DNA from 2 places in the Microbacterium sp. SORGH_AS_0888 genome. Region 2 is predicted to be linked to the other one. Evidence: riboswitches for the same ligand, from Rfam matches in the RefSeq annotation. Region 2 holds a riboswitch; the other holds the start of a gene.

Region 1 (3,792 bases), 1.2 Mb from region 2:
ACGACTCGGCTCAGCCGGCGAGACCGAACAGCTGCAGCGGGTGGGTCAGCCGCCACCATGGGCTCGGGCCCTCGACATCCCCCGCGAGCACGAGGTCGGTCGTGGCGCTGTTCACCGGTCCCGTCGTGGTGAGCACGCCCACCTTCTCACCGGCGTCGCGTGCGTCGCCGAGCGAGAACGTGGTCGTCGCGGTCGCGGACGCGCCGTTCCAGAGCACGACGCTCGCGTCGGATGCCGTCACGACACCGACGGGGGAGCCCCACAGCGTGTCGACCTGGCCCACGGTCGTTCCCTCGGCCACGGCGGGCACCGGCTGCAGCTCCTTCTCGACCTGGGCGAACAGTGCCCGCGTGGCGGCATCCCGGGTCTCGTGGTCGGGCTGGCCGAGAACGCTCGCGAGGATCGTCACGGTCGTGCCCTCGACCGTGACCTGCTTGGCCGAGAGCAGGTTGTAGAGGTCGAGGGTGCCGGTCTTGATGCCGATGACGCCCGGGTCCGCCAGCAGCGCGTTCGTGTTGACGACGTGGCCGGCGCCGGGCAGGTCGACCGCGGGGGTGCGCACGATCTCGGCGATCACGGGGTTGGCCAGCGCCCGGCGGGCGAGGTCCAACAGCGCCGCGGGCGTCGCCGTGTTGCCCTCCTCGATGCCGGTGGGCTCCACGACCGTGATGCCGTCGATCCCGTGCTGGCGCAGCCACGCGTTGGCCGCGTCGGCGTACACCGCGTCGCTCGGCCAGATCCTGCCGGCCAGCCGGTCGGCGTAGTTGCCCGCCGAGCCGATCAGCATCCCCTGCAGCAGCTGATACTCGGTGAGGCTGCCGCCGACGGGGACGTCGAGCGAGGACTCGTCCTGCCCGAGGCGATCCCAGTACTCGACGCGGTCGCTGTAGGTGAACGAGTAGGAGGGGCCCTGCTCTCCGAGCGCGAGCGGCATCTTGTCGAGCACCACGAGCGCCGTCACGATCTTCGTGATGCTCGCCATGGCGCTGGCGGTTCCGGTCGAGGCCAGCGGCGACCCGACGCCGTCGACCGCGACCGAGGCGCTCCCCTCCGCGGGCCACGCGGGAGCCGCGGCCGCCGCGGCGGCCGGCTGGGGCGAGATCGGCGTGAGGGTCGGCGCGACCGCGTACAGCGGCCACAGCAGCACGGTCGCGCAGTACGCCACGACGAGTCCCAGGATGAACGCCGCCGGCACGACGACCGCCGGCCGCCACGGCGAGCGCCGGGGCGCGCGAGCGAGCAGGTCGGCGGCCACGGGCACGTAGCCGGTGCCGGCCTCGAGCTGCAGTCGGGGCGCCGAGCGTTCGGCCACGCCGCCCTCGTCGACCCAGCCGAGCGCCGCGGGCGCCGCGGCGGCGATCATGTGCTCGGAGGCCACGACGACGGTCGCGGACGAGGCCTGCCCGGCCTCGGAGGCGACGAGGACCGGAGGAGCCGTCACCGGCTCCTCGGGCGCATCCGCGCGGGCGGCGGCGGCCACGAGCAGCGGGACGGTCGCGGGGTCGACGACCGAGGTCTCGACCGTGGGGCTCTCGGAGGAGCCGCGGGCACGCAACGACCGTCGCGTGGTCGGCGGGCCTTCGGGGGTCACTCGCCTACGGTATCGCGGCGGGGGTCTATACTCGGCATCTACCACCACGGGAGTCCGGTGTTCCGGGCTGAGAGGAAGCGAATCCACGCTTCGACCGTCGAACCTGATCCGGATCATGCCGGCGCAGGAAGGAGCATCAATGCACACGTCTACGTCTACGTCCACGTCCGCATCCGTGCGGTCCGTCCACCTCCGCTGGCGGGTGGTCGACATCGTCGTCGCGAGCGTCATCGGGGTCGCCGCCGGCGTCATCTTCTGGATCTGGGGTCAGGCCTGGACGCCGCTCAGCACCGCGCTCGCCTTCCTCCCGGGGCTCGAGGGGCTGCTCTCCGGGGGCTGGCTGTTCGCCGGCGTCCTCGGCGGGCTCGTGATCCGCAAGCCCGGCGCGGCGCTGTACACCGAGATCGTCGCGGCGGTCGTCTCGATGGCCGTCGGCACCCAGTGGGGGTTCCTCACCTTCGTGTGGGGCGTCATCGAGGGGCTCGGCGCCGAGATCGGCTTCGCGCTCTTCCTCTACGGCAACTTCCGGCTCCTGGGCGCTCTCAGCTCGGGCGCGGTCGCGGGGCTGTCGGTGGCGCTGCTGGACACGAACTTCTCGTCGATCGCCGCATACGACCTCGGGGCGCGGGTCATCTACTTCGTCTCGGCCGTGGTCTCCGGCATCCTGATCGCCGGCCTCGTGTCGTGGCTCATCGTGAAGGCGCTCGCCGCGACCGGGGCGCTCGATCGGTTCGCCGCCGGCCGCGAGGCGCGCGCCGCCGACACGGCGTGACCGCAGCCGGGGCGCGCGTCGTCGCCCGCGGCTGGGGCTGGCGGCACGCCGGCCGACGCCGCTGGGCGACGACCGGGATCGACCTCGACATCGCCCCGGGCGAACGCGTTCTGCTGCTCGGCGCGAGCGGCGCCGGCAAGTCGACCCTGCTGCGGGGCCTGGCGGGCGTGCTCGGCGACGCCGAGGACGGCGAGGCCGCGGGAGAGCTGCGCATCGACGGCGAGGAGCCGGCGCGTGCGCGGGGCCGCGCGGGGCTCGTGCTGCAGGACCCCGACGCGCAGGTCGTGCTCGCGCGCGTGGGGGACGACATCGCCTTCGGCTGCGAGAACCTCGGCGTCGCGCGCGAGGAGATCTGGCGGCGGGTGGATGCGGCGCGGGATGCGGTCGGTCTCGCCGTGGGGCGCGACCACCCGGCGGAGGCGCTCTCGGGCGGGCAGAAGCAGCGGCTCGCGCTCGCCGGTGCGCTCGCGATGAGACCGGGGCTCCTGCTGCTGGACGAGCCGACGGCCAACCTGGACCCCCCGGGCGCCGCGGAGGTCCGCGACGCGGTCGTGCGCGCCGTCTCGGAGGCGGGGGCGACGCTCGTCGTCGTCGAGCATCGCGTGGCGCTGTGGGCCGAGCACGTCGACCGCGTCGTCGTGCTCGCCGCCGGCGGAGGGCTCCTCGCGGACGGCGCGCCCGCGGAGGTGTTCGCGGTCCACGGTGTGACGCTCGCCGAGGCCGGCGTGTGGGTGCCGGGTCGACGGGTCGGGATCGATGCGCGCCCCCGGCTCGGCGAGGCGCCCGAGGTGCTGGGCGCGGCCGGGCTCGCGGTGGGGCGGCGCGGGTTCGGCGAGCGGATGCCGCGGGTTGCGACATCCGGGGTCTCGGTCGTGCTGCGCGCCGGACGTGCGCTGGCGATCACCGGGGCCAACGGCGCCGGCAAGTCGACCCTCGCCGAGACGCTCGCGGGACTGCGGGAGCCGCTGGCCGGCGAGGTCACGGCATCCGCCGCGTTGCGCGGGGGCGTGCGGGGGGCGCCGCACCGCTGGCGGTCGCGCGACCTCCTGACGCGGGTGGGCATGGTCTTCCAGACGCCGGAGCACCAGCTGCTCACCGCCCGCGTCCGCGACGAGCTCGCGGTCGGCCCGCGCGCGCTCGGGCTCGGCGAGGCCGAGATCTCCGCGCGGATCGAGCCGCTGCTGGAGCGGCTGCGGCTCGGTCACCTCGCGGACGCGAACCCCTTCACCCTGTCCGGCGGTGAGAAGCGGCGGCTGACGGTGGCGGCGGCGATCGCGACCGAGCCGCGCGTGCTGCTGCTGGACGAGCCGACGTACGGGCAGGACGCGCGCACCTGGCAGGAGCTCGCCGACCTCATGGATGCGCTGCGCTCGGCGGGGACCGCCGTCGGCTTCGTCTCGCACGATCCCGACCTGGTGGCGCTGCTGGC
Region 2 (3,792 bases):
CAGTACCGCTGGGACATCGGCGGGTGCGATCAGCTGCTCTCCGACATCCGCGCGGTCGCGGACGCCGACGACGGCCGCACGCACTTCCTCGCCTCCATCCTGTCGACGCGCACGGAGGGATCTGACGACGAGCTCGTGCTGATCGACGGCCAGCAGCGCATCACGACGCTCATGCTGCTGGTCGCCGCGCTCCAGCACACCGTGCGCCCGAACGACCCCTCCCTGGCCGAGGAGATGGCGAGCGTGCTCGTCCGCCCCGACGATCCCCGCCGCACCAAGCTTCGGCCGCATCGTGCGTGGGCGGGAGTCTTCGAGGATGTCGTGCTCGACCGTGGCGCGGACGGCGCGCAGGGTTCGCGCTTCGCCGACAACTACGCCTTCTTCCGCAGCCAGATCCGGGCGGAGGAGGTGCCCCGCATCTGGCGGGGGCTGCAGCGCCTGGAACACGTGTCGATCACCCTCGGCCCGCACGCGGGGGCGCAGCAGATCTTCGAGAGCCTGAACGCCACGGGCGAGCCGCTGCGGGACCACGAGCTCATCCACAACTACGTCCTGATGGGGCTCAGCCATGCGCAGCAGCTCGACGTCGAGGAGTCGTTCTGGGTCCCGATCGAGCAGAACACGGGTGAGGCGATCGGCGAGTTCTGGCGCCACTACCTCGTCATGCGCACGGGCCGCGAGGTCACGGTATGGGGCGGTCGGGGGGTGTACGACGCCTTCCGGCGCGAGTTCCCGCGTCTGGAGGCGGACTCGCTGCACGACCAGGCCGCCCAGTGGCGGGACTTCTCCGAGATCTATCGTGTCCTCCGGCAGCCCGCCCACGCCGAGTCCGAGGCGATCGGGCGCCAGCTCGCGTACCTGAACACGTTCGGCCCACGGCTGCACTCGCTCGTGATGCGGCTGCTCTCCGAGCGCCGCCACGGGCTCCGCGACGAGGCGGCGCTGATCGAGGTGCTCGAGTACCTGCAGGCGCTCCTGCTGCGACGGACCCTCGTCGGCGTGCCGCTCGATCGCATCGTCGCACGGCTGTGCCGCGCCCACGCGGACGGCGGTGACGCGCTCGAGCGGGCGATCGCGCGCATCTCGCCCTCGGACGAGCGCGTGCGCGTCGCGGTCAAGTACGGCGCTCTCCCCCACCCGGCGTACGTGCTGGGCCGCCTCGCCGGGCTTCCGCGTGTCGCGGGTCTCGACGTCGAGCACGTCCTGCCCGTCGCTCCCGGGGACGACTGGACGGGCGACGGCCGCCGGGCCTGGCGAGACTATGGCGACGACGAGCAGAACAGCGCGCGCGCCCTGACGGAGACGCTCGGCAACCTCACCCTGCTCGAGGAGGCGCTCGCGGAGCGGGCGATGGATGCGTCCTTCCCTGCCAAACGCGGGCTCTACGGGACATCGCGGGTGTCGCTCAGCCAGGAGCTCGGCCGGGTCGAGAGCTGGGGAACGTCCGCGATCGCCGAGCGCACGGAGCGTCTCACGCGGCAGCTGGTCTCGCTGTGGGCCCGCCCACGCGTGACCGCGATCGACGACGACGGCCTCACGCCGATCCTGGATGCCGTGCCCCGTCGCGGCTGGCCCCACGGCTGGGAGCGCGAGTACGCGTACGTGGAGTATCGCGGGGAGCACTGGGAGGTCTACGACATCCGCCATCTCTTCCGGCGGGTGTTCCTCCGGCTGTGGTCGGATGCGCGTGCCGCGGTGCTCGAGGACAGCGCGCGCCGTGGCGGGCCGGTCTACGCCGGCCAGGCCTGGCACGGACAGTGGGAGACCCTCGACGAGACGCACTCGCTGTATCTCGGCTGGGACTCGAGCTACATGCTGAGCGCCGTGCAGGGTGTCCTCGAGGAGGCCGGCATCGCCGCCGAGGTGTTCCTGAAGTACTCCTACATCGGCGAGGCGATGCGCTGAGGTAACCTCGTCAGCAGTGACACGGGGTGCCCGGGAGGGCTGAGATCACACCCGTCGAACCTGATCTAGTTCGTACTAGCGAAGGGATGTCGCCATTGCGCACGTCATCGCCGTCTCTGTCCGCCGCCTTCTGGGCCGTGGAGGAGGTGAGAACGACAGCGCCGCTCGTGCAGTGCCTGACCAACGCGGTCACGGTGAACTTCGTGGCCAACACCCTGCTCGCGGTGGGCGCGTCACCGGCGATGGTGGACGTGCCGGGAGAGGCGGGCCCGATGGCGGGTGCCGCGTCCGCGGTGCTCATCAACCTCGGCACGCCCGGCGCGGAACAGCGTGAGGGCATGCTCGAGGCTGCCGAGGCCTGTGCCGACATGGGCCGCCCGTGGGTGCTCGACCCCGTCGCCGTCGGCGCTCTGCCGGTGCGGACCGACCTGGCCCACCGGCTCCTGACGCGGCGACCGACCGTGATCCGCGGAAACGCCTCCGAGATCCGAGCGCTGGCGGGAGCCGGGACGGGCGGGCGCGGGGTGGACGCGGCGGACGATGTGGCGGGTGCCGCGGACGCCGCCCTCGCGCTCGCCCGCACATCCGGCGGGGTCGTCGCGGTCTCCGGCCCCGTGGACCTCGTCACCGACGGCCGGCGCACCGTGCGGATCACGGGCGGCGACGTCCTGCTCACCCGCGTCACGGGCGGCGGCTGCGCGCTGGGCGGGGTCATCGCCGCCTACGTCGCGAGCCATGCAGACCCGTTCGAGGCCGTCGTGACCGCCTGTCTCGGCTACGGCATCGCGGCCGAGCGCGCCGCCCACGCGGCGGCCGGACCGGCCGGCTTCGCGGTCGCCTTCGTCGACGCGCTCGCGTCCCTCCGCTCCGCCGACCTGGTGGCCGAGGGGCGGATCGCGTGACCATCGACCTCTCGCTCTACCTCATCACCGACGAGCGCGCGGCGGCGTCGGCCGGACGCGGGGTGCTCGACACGGTCCGGCTCGCCGTCGCCGGCGGTGTCACCGCCGTGCAGGTGCGGGCGAAGGACGCGTCCGCTCGCGATCTCCTCGCGCTCGTGCACGCCGTCGCGTCCGCCGTGCCCGAGCGTGTCGCCGTGATCGTGAACGACCGTGTGGACGTCTTCCTCGCCGCGCGCGCGAACCGCGCCGCGGTGGCGGGTGTCCACGTCGGCCAGCGGGACATCCCGGTCGACCACGTGCGGCGTCTCGTGGGCCCGGACGCCGTGGTGGGGCTGACCGCGGCCACGCCGGAGGAGCTGCAGGATGCGGCGGCCTCCCCCGCGCGCGTCGACTACGTCGGAATCGGCACGGTCCGCGAGACGACCACCAAGCTCGACGCCCCGGCCCCGCTCGGGATCGAGGGCGTGATCCGCCGCGCCGCGACGTGTCCGCTGCCGGCCGTCGCGATCGGCGGCATCGTCGCGAGCGATGTGGCCGTGCTCCGCGCCGGGGGCCTCGCGGGAGTCGCCGTCGCCTCGGCGGTCGGAGCGGCCCCGGATCCGACCGCGGCCGCACGGCTCTTCGTCGGAGATCCCGCGTGAACCGGGGCACGCCGCCGGCCGCGCCGCGCATTCTCAGCATCGCCGGCACCGACCCGACGGGAGGCGCCGGCATCCACGCCGATCTCAAGAGCATCGCGGCGAACGGCGGCTACGGGATGGCGGTCGTGACCGCTCTCGTCGCGCAGAACACGCGCGGCGTGCGCAGCATCCACGTGCCGCCCGTCGGCTTCCTCGCGGAGCAGCTGCGTGCGGTGAGCGACGACGTCGAGATCGACGCCGTCAAGATCGGCATGCTGTTCGACCGGGAGATCGTCGACACCGTCCGGGACTGGCTGGAGACGGTGCGACCGCCCATCGTCGTGCTGGACCCGGTCATGGTGGCC

What was found. A riboswitch is a leader RNA that binds a small molecule or an ion and turns the genes downstream of it on or off. The one in region 2 is predicted to bind thiamine pyrophosphate.
Region 1: linked by a shared signal. The riboswitch ahead of QE381_RS08330 (ECF transporter S component) and the one ahead of thiM (hydroxyethylthiazole kinase) in region 2 are both predicted to bind thiamine pyrophosphate.

Annotation. Positions count from the first base shown of each region.
Region 1 is NZ_JAUTAZ010000001.1:1,719,465-1,723,256, reverse strand. It holds gene QE381_RS08335 (D-alanyl-D-alanine carboxypeptidase family protein) at 11-1,591, opposite strand; TPP riboswitch at 1,628-1,738, shown strand; gene QE381_RS08330 (ECF transporter S component) at 1,731-2,363, shown strand; gene QE381_RS08325 (ABC transporter ATP-binding protein) at 2,360-3,792, shown strand, end outside.
Region 2 is NZ_JAUTAZ010000001.1:491,797-495,588, reverse strand. It holds gene QE381_RS02395 (DUF262 domain-containing HNH endonuclease family protein) at 1-1,905, shown strand, start outside; TPP riboswitch at 1,918-2,009, shown strand; gene thiM (hydroxyethylthiazole kinase) at 2,052-2,807, shown strand; gene thiE (thiamine phosphate synthase) at 2,804-3,448, shown strand; gene thiD (bifunctional hydroxymethylpyrimidine kinase/phosphomethylpyrimidine kinase) at 3,445-3,792, shown strand, end outside.